2 regions of the Actinomadura sp. 1N219 genome follow, and region 1 is predicted to be linked to the other one. Evidence: riboswitches for the same ligand, from Rfam matches in the RefSeq annotation. Region 1 holds a riboswitch; the other holds the start of a gene.

Region 1 (3,826 bases):
GGACGAATCCGAGCTCCTCGATCGCCGCGCGAACACGGTCACGGGTAGCTTCGGCCACGAGGTCTGGCCGGTTTAGGACATTCGAAACGGTCCCAACTGAGACTCCAGCACGTCTCGCGACCTCACGAATACTGGTCTGTGGCAACTCGCTCCTCGTCCCGTCCCAGGCTTGTTTCCCCAGGTAGTGGAGTTTTGCATAGTGCATCCGCGAATGCGTGGTCACAGACCGCGATCATCGGCGCGCACATTGCACTGAACCAGCGCTTGACGGGCCGGATCCGGCCGCCTAGCGTTCCGAGCCGAAGCGTAGCTTGAAACGATTCACGATCTTCGACCACGGCGAGATCTGGCGAGTCCAACGAGAAGGGACGGGTGCGGATGGCTGGCGATCTCATCCCGTCTCCCTCGGATTGCCAACGAGTGAATCGTCACCCGGAGTTCCCCCGAACGACCCCGCAATCGGCCCAACGGCCACCTCCGGCCAAGCGCGCAAAACAGAAAAGGAACCCGATGATCTGAGTCCGGAGGGGCTCCGGACCCGGCAACCCAACGCGCGTACAGATCGAGGCCAACCCGTGCCTGTGCAGCGGACGGCTGCATCCCCGCGGTCATCACCACGGACGAGGGAGGACGGAGTGGAACAGGCCACACTCGCACGTCGTGGCACCGACGATTTCGGGCTGAGCGAGGAAGAGATTCGGCTGCTCGCTCAGATCGCCAGCGGTGTCACCGCCGATGTGGCGGCTCGCAAGCTGGAGTTGAGCGCACGGACCTTGCGACGCCGGTTGCGGACCATCTGCGACCGGCTGGAGGTCAACACCCCTATCGAGGCCGTGGTGTGGGCGGCCCGAAGGCAGCTCATCTAGCGGCAACCCCCAACGACGCTCGTCCGGGGACGGCGAGCGCCACGAGAATCCAGGCGGAGAAATCTTCGGAAGAACCCCCGTCCGACCCCGCAGCGGCGGCGCCCGCGCCCTGACAGGTAGGTCCCTGCAGGAGGCGTCGCCGCGGACGGTGTTCAAACCACGCCGTGGATCTTCTCAAGCACGCCCTCGATCTTTTCGACACCCGTACACACCCCGGCTGGGACGTCATCGATGACGCGCGGCCTCAGGCCCGCCCTCCGCTCCGTGGAGGGAGCGACCTAGGACGGCTTCAGAGTCCGCCGTGACGGCTGTCAAGCGGCCCGCACGGGAGCGCTCAGGGGCATCTACCGAGCGCCGTGAGCCGCCCGTGCTGAGAAATTCAGGGCCCCTCGTTCTGACGGGGCATCGAGGACGTGGATGCGTCCGTTCAGCGAGCCTTCCGAACCCGCCATCCGTCTGCGTCCGCCCTGCCAACGCTCGTAGCGCGCCTCCGCGGACAGCTCCGTGTATGGGCATCAGCCGCCCAGCCAATTCCGTAGGACGCCCAAGCGGGCACACCCGAACGCCCGGTTCGCGTGCCGGGCCCTGGGGCCGTTCGTCCTGTGGCGTCCTTGACTACCTCGTGCGATGGACGGGGCCGGTCGGTTGCTAGGGCGTCCGGGCGGCGCCGGGTGTTAGTGGACGTAGAAGGAGCCAGGGTCCTTGACCGCGCCGCCCCTTTGCGGGGCCGTGCATGGCGTCCCCGAGGTTCGTCGTCTCCAGGGCGCGCGCTGTCGGACGGGTTGAATCGGCGGTCTTCGGGGTCAGGCGACCCGGACGGCGCCCGCGTACGGACGTCCGGATATGGGGGCGATCTTCACAACGTCGCCGGTGTGGGGCGCGTGCAGCATCTTGCCGCCGCCGACGTACATCCCCATGTGGTGCAGGTCGGAATGGAAGAACACGAGGTCGCCCGGCTGAAGTTCGCTGCGCGATACGTGGGTGCCGGCGTTCCACTGGCTGCCGGTGTAGTGCGGCAGGTTGATGCCCACCTGCTTGTAGGCCCACATTGTCAGGCCTGAGCAGTCGAAGGAGTTCGGCCCGGCGGCGCCCCAGACGTACGGGACACCGATCTTGCTCATCGCGTACCGCAGCGCTTGCGCGCCCTTACCGGTGCCGACGACGGGGAGCTTGGCGAGCTGGGTGGGGTCCCTCTTGACGAGCTTGCCGCGGACCTTCTCGTAAGTTTCGGTGACCTTCTTGCGCTGCGAGTCGAGTTGCGTGCGCAGCGCCTGCACCTGCTTGGCGCGCTCTTCGGCGGACTTACGGGCGCGCTGCGCGGCCTGCATCGCCTGCATCAGACCGAGGACTTTGCTGCTGTCGCGCTTGGCGAAGTAGTTGAGCGTGGCGGCCTGGTCGAGAACGGACTGCGGGTCCTGGGAGGCGACGAACGACACCGCGGGGTCAGAGCCGCCCTGCATGTAGCTGGTAGCGGCCAGGGAGCCGACCTTCTGGCGGATGGTCTCGAGAGACTTCTCCTGCCGCTGGGCGTTCTCTGTGGCGACCTTGGCGGCGCGCTGCGACTGGGCGAGCTTGACCTTCAGCCCGTTGTACTGCTCGGTGAGCTGCTCCAGCTCGTCGGCCAGCTTAAGGGCCTTCGTCCTGAGTTCCTTCGTGGACGGCTCAGGCTCGGCGTGCGCCACAGCGGTCGTGTGCGGCGCGACCGAAAGGACGGCGAGGGCGCCGGCCACGGTGATCGCCCGGACGCGGAACCGGGTCGTCCTCCGGCCCGGTGCTGGCTGCGGGGAGCTTGAACGAGCAGATCTTGAAAGGGAAACAGGGCGCGATGGCTCCACGAATTCTCCTCTCCTTGTCCGCCTACCGAGTTAGCTGACGGGTTGGGGCTGGAGCAGCCCGTCCGCTGGCGCGCGCGGAAGTCGGTTCCACGCGGGCTGCGGATTCACCCCTCACGGCAAGAGCCCGGGGGCGATCCCCGAACGATCCGGAAGTGGGTCCCCGGCTCCTCGGGGCGCTGGTTGCGGCCCGTGGACTCGGCGGTTCGGCCTCCGTCCTGCGGTAGGCCGATGTCAGCGCAGGACACTAACGGAAGCCGCATTAGATGCCAACCAGAACCTGAGAAATCGCAGGTGGCGACGCCCGTCAGCTCCCGTCCACGCGCCGCGCTCCCCGGGCGTCCGTGTGTTCTTGCTCACTTTTCCGGATGCGCTATGGGCAATGCCTAGTCGGTTTTATCTAGTTACACGGGATGGATGCCGACGCATGCACCGACCCGCCGACAGTTGTTAAGGCGCCACGTTCGATAATCTCGCCTGTTTGTGGAGGTCGTGATCCGGCGAGCCCGTACCGCCGACGTTCAAGAGATCCGCAGGCTGGTCGATCTGTACGCCGGGTCGGGACGACGCCTGCTGAAGAAGTCCGCGGTGAAGCTGTACGAGGACGTCCAGGAGTTCTGGGTCGCCGAGGACGTGCAGCACGGGACGCCGGGACGGGTCGTCGCCTGCGGCGCGCTGCACGTGATGTGGGAGGACCTTGCGGAGGTCCGCTCCGTCGCCGTGGACAAGGAGTACGGCGGCCGTGGCATCGGCCACCGAATTGTCACCCGTCTGCTGGAGAACGCTAGGGAACTCGGCGTGCGGAGGGTGTTCTGTCTTACCTTCGAAGTGGAGTTCTTCGCGCGCCATGGCTTCCAGCAGATCCTGGGGACTCCGGTGGCGCCAGAGGTGTACGAGGAGCTTCTCCGCTCCTACGACGAAGGCGTTGCAGAGTTCTTGAACCTCGATCGGGTCAAGCCCAATACGTTGGGCAACACCCGGATGTTGCTTCGCCTGGAGGACTGACCCGATGAGCGATTCCCCGAACCGCGGACGGCGTTACCCGCCGCAGCAGGGGCAGGGCGCCTACGGCCCGCCGCCCCCGTACCAAGGTCCCCAATGGCAGCAACCTCAACAGCAGCCGCAGAG
Region 2 (3,826 bases), on a different contig from region 1:
CGGAGGCGGCGGGCAGCGCGGACGGGACCCGTCCCGCCGCGACCTCCCGGCGCAGCTCGCCCGCCGCCGCCCGGACGCCGATCGCCGACCCGCGGTAGCCGACGTAGTCGGCGAAGCCCTCGATGAGCCACTCCGGCGTGGTGCGGTCGTGGGCGGCGCCGGTGGCGACGTGCGTCAGCTCGTGGGCGAGGACGACGTCGCGCCCGATCTCGTTGAGGCGGCCGAAGGTGCCGGGGGAGATGACGACGCGGTCGGCGCCCCGGGCCGGGCCCGCGGACGGGACGGCGGTCGCGACCGCGGCGATCTCACCGAGGCCCGGCCCCGTGCCCGAGCCGGCGAGCGTGGACGCCAGGCCCGCGTCGGCGGGCACCAGCGCGACGGCCCGCCGCGCCCATCCCGCGCCGACGACGTCGCTGACGACCGGCACGGCTTCGTCCAGGCGTCGCGCGATCTCGCCGAGGCCGGGGGCGTCCCCGATGACCAGGCTCGCGTGGCCCTTCACCACCGACAGGGGGCCACCGTCCCAGATCTCGGCGTCGTCATGGAAGCCGTGGGACGAGCCGTCGCCGACGATCGTCCAGGCGCCGGAGCGCTGCGCCAGGGCCAGGTACTGGGTGCGGACCACGTCGCCGCGGTCGAAACCGCGCAGCTTGTAGCGCACTTTGACGCGGACGACGGTGACGCCGTCCTCGCCGTCCACGGCCTGGGTGGTGACGACCTGTTCGCGCCATCCGGCCAGCGGGAGCCTGCGGAGGTTGGCGTAGAGGCGGGACTGGGCGTCCTGGAACGCGGCGGGCGCGGAGCCGACCGTCGCGAGGAAGGCCGTCCGGTCGCCGGACCGGACGGCCCGCGCGCGGTTGCCGAGGACGGTCTCTGCGTCGCCGGCGTCGAACCGGCCAGCCGCCCTGGTCTCGCGGGGGCGCGGCGCCGCGTCGTCGCCGGAACGCGCGGCGAGCAGCCCCGTGACTCCGGCGAGCAGCGCCCCGGCCCCGCCCGCGCCGAGAGCGAGCGCCCCGCGCCGCGTGAGGGCGCGTCCGTGCGCGTCGCCTTCGCCGGAGCCGTCTTTCATGCGCGCGATCCTATGCAGCCCACAGGAGTGGGGAGACGGACGTCACGACTTGTAGTCGGGGTATCCGTAGCCGACGATGTCGCTGGTCGAGCGCTCCTTGACCTGGACGGCGTTGCCGGTGTTGCCCTCGACGGCCTCGATCGTGCCGTCGTCCACCTTCTTGATCACCATGCCGACGTGCCGGATGTCGCCGCTGGACTTGCCGCCGTCCCACGCGTAGAAGACGATCGCGCCCGGCCTCGGCTCGGTGCCCCAGCGGCCGTTGGCCTGGAACCAGCGGGCGTGGGCGACGGTCCAGGCGTCGCTGCCGATCTGGTCGGTGAAGCCGATCTGCTCGCCGATCCAGGAGATGAACATGTCGCACCAGTTCGCGTCGCTGTAGCCGCCGAGGGAGCCGCCGTCGCGGGCGAGCGTCTCCTGGGCGCGGGACGTGCCCATGTACCACTTCTGGAACTTGGTCTCGCCGCCGCCGTCCTCCTCGATCCCCACCTGCGACCTGGCGAGCTTGATGGCCTCAGCGGCGGTGGGCCGCGACTCCTCGGATGGCGCACCGGACGGTTTCGCGGGCGCGCCGCCGCGCTTCACGGCGTCGCCCTTGCCCTTGGCGGCGTTGGGGCTCTTGCGTTTGAGCTCGTCCTTCTTGCGGTCCTTGGACGCGGTTCCGCGCGCGTCCTTCCCGGCGGTCGCCAGCTCGGAGGACGCGTTCGTGGCGGGCGGCGAGCCGAACGGCAGGACCGACGCCTGCGCGGTGGCCGCGGCGGTGCCGAGGACGGCGGCGCCGACGACGACGCCGCCGGTCGTCCGCCATGTGATGGTCCGGGCGCTCGGCTTGCGGTGCCTGCCCGGGGTCTTCTTGCGGTGGATGCCTGGCACGGGGGGATCTCCTCGACTTCCATGCCGCCTACCGGGTTAGCTGACGGGTTCGGGCGTGGAAGCCGCCCTACGGCCCGCACGCGGGCAGGCCGATTCACCCCGAGAGGACAGGTGGGTCCCCGGCTTCGCGTCCCGCCGCGCTTTGCAGGGCGGTCCGCGGACTCGGCGGTGGCGGCCCGGGGGCGGGCGCGCCGGTCGGTTGGGGGGATACTCCGGCGAGCGGAAACGCCGGCGCGGAGCGCAGAGGTTATGCGGGCGTGGCCGCACTGGGGCGACCACGCCCAGGTAACGCTGCGGTTTCACTCCTTCGTTCTTCCAGACGCCTACCGGGTTAGCTGACGGGTTCGGGCGAGGAAGTGGCCCTACGGCGGACTCTCACCGGGTCGTCCGGGAGAGGCGCGCCGATTCACCCCGGGCGCCGGACATTGCCCGTCCAGGGACGGTCCCTGGACTCCGGCGTTATGGGTCCCCGGTTCCGCGCGTCGGCGGATTCGGCGCTGCCGCTGCGATCCTGGGGGCGATATGGGGCCCGTGCGCGGGACCTGTCTCCCGCGTGCGAAAGAGCGGCGCGTGATGTTGTGTGCGGACGGCGGCCCGTCACCGGGGACCGTCCGGCGGCCTGACCTCCGGGATCGCCGTGGCAGCGCTCTCAGCGCCATGCACGCTGCGGGCGTGCGCACGGTGGGCGGGGTCGGGCGAGGTCTGCGTGAGACCGTCGCGGCGCCGTCGCGGCACCGCGGGACGACGCGTGGAGCGCGCCGCCGGGGGGAGACGGCGCGTGGCTCGCGCCGCCGGCACGCGGCCGATGAACGTGCCGCGTGGGCCGTGGCGCTTGGTGAGCGCCGCGGGGACACGGCGTCTGGACGGCGCCGTGAGTGGTACAAGGTACCAAAGCCCCAACAGAAGGCAAACCCCCACAAAATCAACAACGGACCAGGTCAAAGCCTGGTCCGTTGCCGAAGGCGGTCCGTCCGGCCGCGTGCGGGCGCCGGACGGGCGGGGCGTCAGGGACGCCCGGCGCCGTAGTAGTTGCTCAGGTAGTAGCCCGAGGTGATGTTCACGACCTGGACGGTCTTGCCCGTGCTGGGGGCGTGGATCATCTGGCCGCCGCCCACGTACAGGCCGACGTGGCCGAGCCCGCTGAAGAACACCAGGTCGCCGGGCTGCAGGTTGCTCTTGGCCACCCGCTTCGTGGCGGCGTACTGGGAGTTGGTGGTGCGGGTGATGTTGACGCCCGCCGCCGCCCACGCCTTCATGGTCAGGCCCGAGCAGTCGTAGGAGCCGGGGCCCTCGGCGCCGTACGAGTACGGCTTGCCCTTCTGCGCGTAGGCGAAGTTGAGCGCCTCGCGGGCCGGGCCGCTGGCGGGGCCGTTGTAGGTGCCGCCGACACCCCCGCCGGACGACGTGCCGCCGCCGAGCCGCCGGACCAGCGCCTCCTGCTTCCCGACCTTCGCGTCCAGCTCCTTCTTCTGCTTCTTCAGCTCGTCGGTCTTGGCCTTCACCTCGTCGTAGGCGGCCTTGGACACGGCCTGCTCGCGGCGCAGCCGCTGCGCGGTGGCCAGGAACTGGGTGAGCTGGGAGCTGCGCTCCTGCGACAGGTGCGAGAAGACCGCCGCCTGGTCGAGGACGGCCTGCGGGTCGCCGCTGCCGACGAAGCCGGTGACGTCGGTCGACTCGCCGTTCTTGTACGCGTCCGCGGCCATCTGGGCGATCTTGGAGCGCTGCTGCTCGAAGGTCGCCTCCTCCTGCTTGCTCGCCTTCGACGCGGCGTCGAGCTTCTTCTTGGCGATCTTGAGCTTCTCGTTGAGCTGGTTGTACTGCTCGACCTTCTTGTCCATCTCCTCGTTGAGCTGGGTCAGCTTCTTCTGCGCCTGCGCCCTGGTC

What was found. Region 1 has a riboswitch for cyclic di-AMP ahead of ACH35V_RS29310 (NlpC/P60 family protein). Riboswitches for the same ligand answer to the same signal wherever they lie in the genome.
Region 2: it holds a riboswitch for cyclic di-AMP, as region 1 does, so the genes downstream of both, ACH35V_RS09395 (CHAP domain-containing protein) here and ACH35V_RS29310 (NlpC/P60 family protein) in region 1, are expected to answer to the same signal.

Annotation. Positions count from the first base shown of each region.
Region 1 is NZ_JBIRAY010000011.1:22,748-26,573, reverse strand. It holds gene ACH35V_RS29320 (LacI family DNA-binding transcriptional regulator) at 1-205, opposite strand, end outside; gene ACH35V_RS29315 (LuxR C-terminal-related transcriptional regulator) at 636-866, shown strand; gene ACH35V_RS29310 (NlpC/P60 family protein) at 1,670-2,596, opposite strand; cyclic di-AMP (ydaO/yuaA leader) riboswitch at 2,705-2,899, opposite strand; gene ACH35V_RS29305 (amino-acid N-acetyltransferase) at 3,182-3,703, shown strand; gene ACH35V_RS29300 (RDD family protein) at 3,708-3,826, shown strand, end outside.
Region 2 is NZ_JBIRAY010000002.1:134,772-138,597, reverse strand. It holds gene ACH35V_RS09400 (hypothetical protein) at 1-1,069, opposite strand, end outside; gene ACH35V_RS09395 (CHAP domain-containing protein) at 1,112-1,942, opposite strand; cyclic di-AMP (ydaO/yuaA leader) riboswitch at 1,952-2,090, opposite strand; cyclic di-AMP (ydaO/yuaA leader) riboswitch at 2,248-2,449, opposite strand; gene ACH35V_RS09390 (NlpC/P60 family protein) at 2,947-3,826, opposite strand, start outside.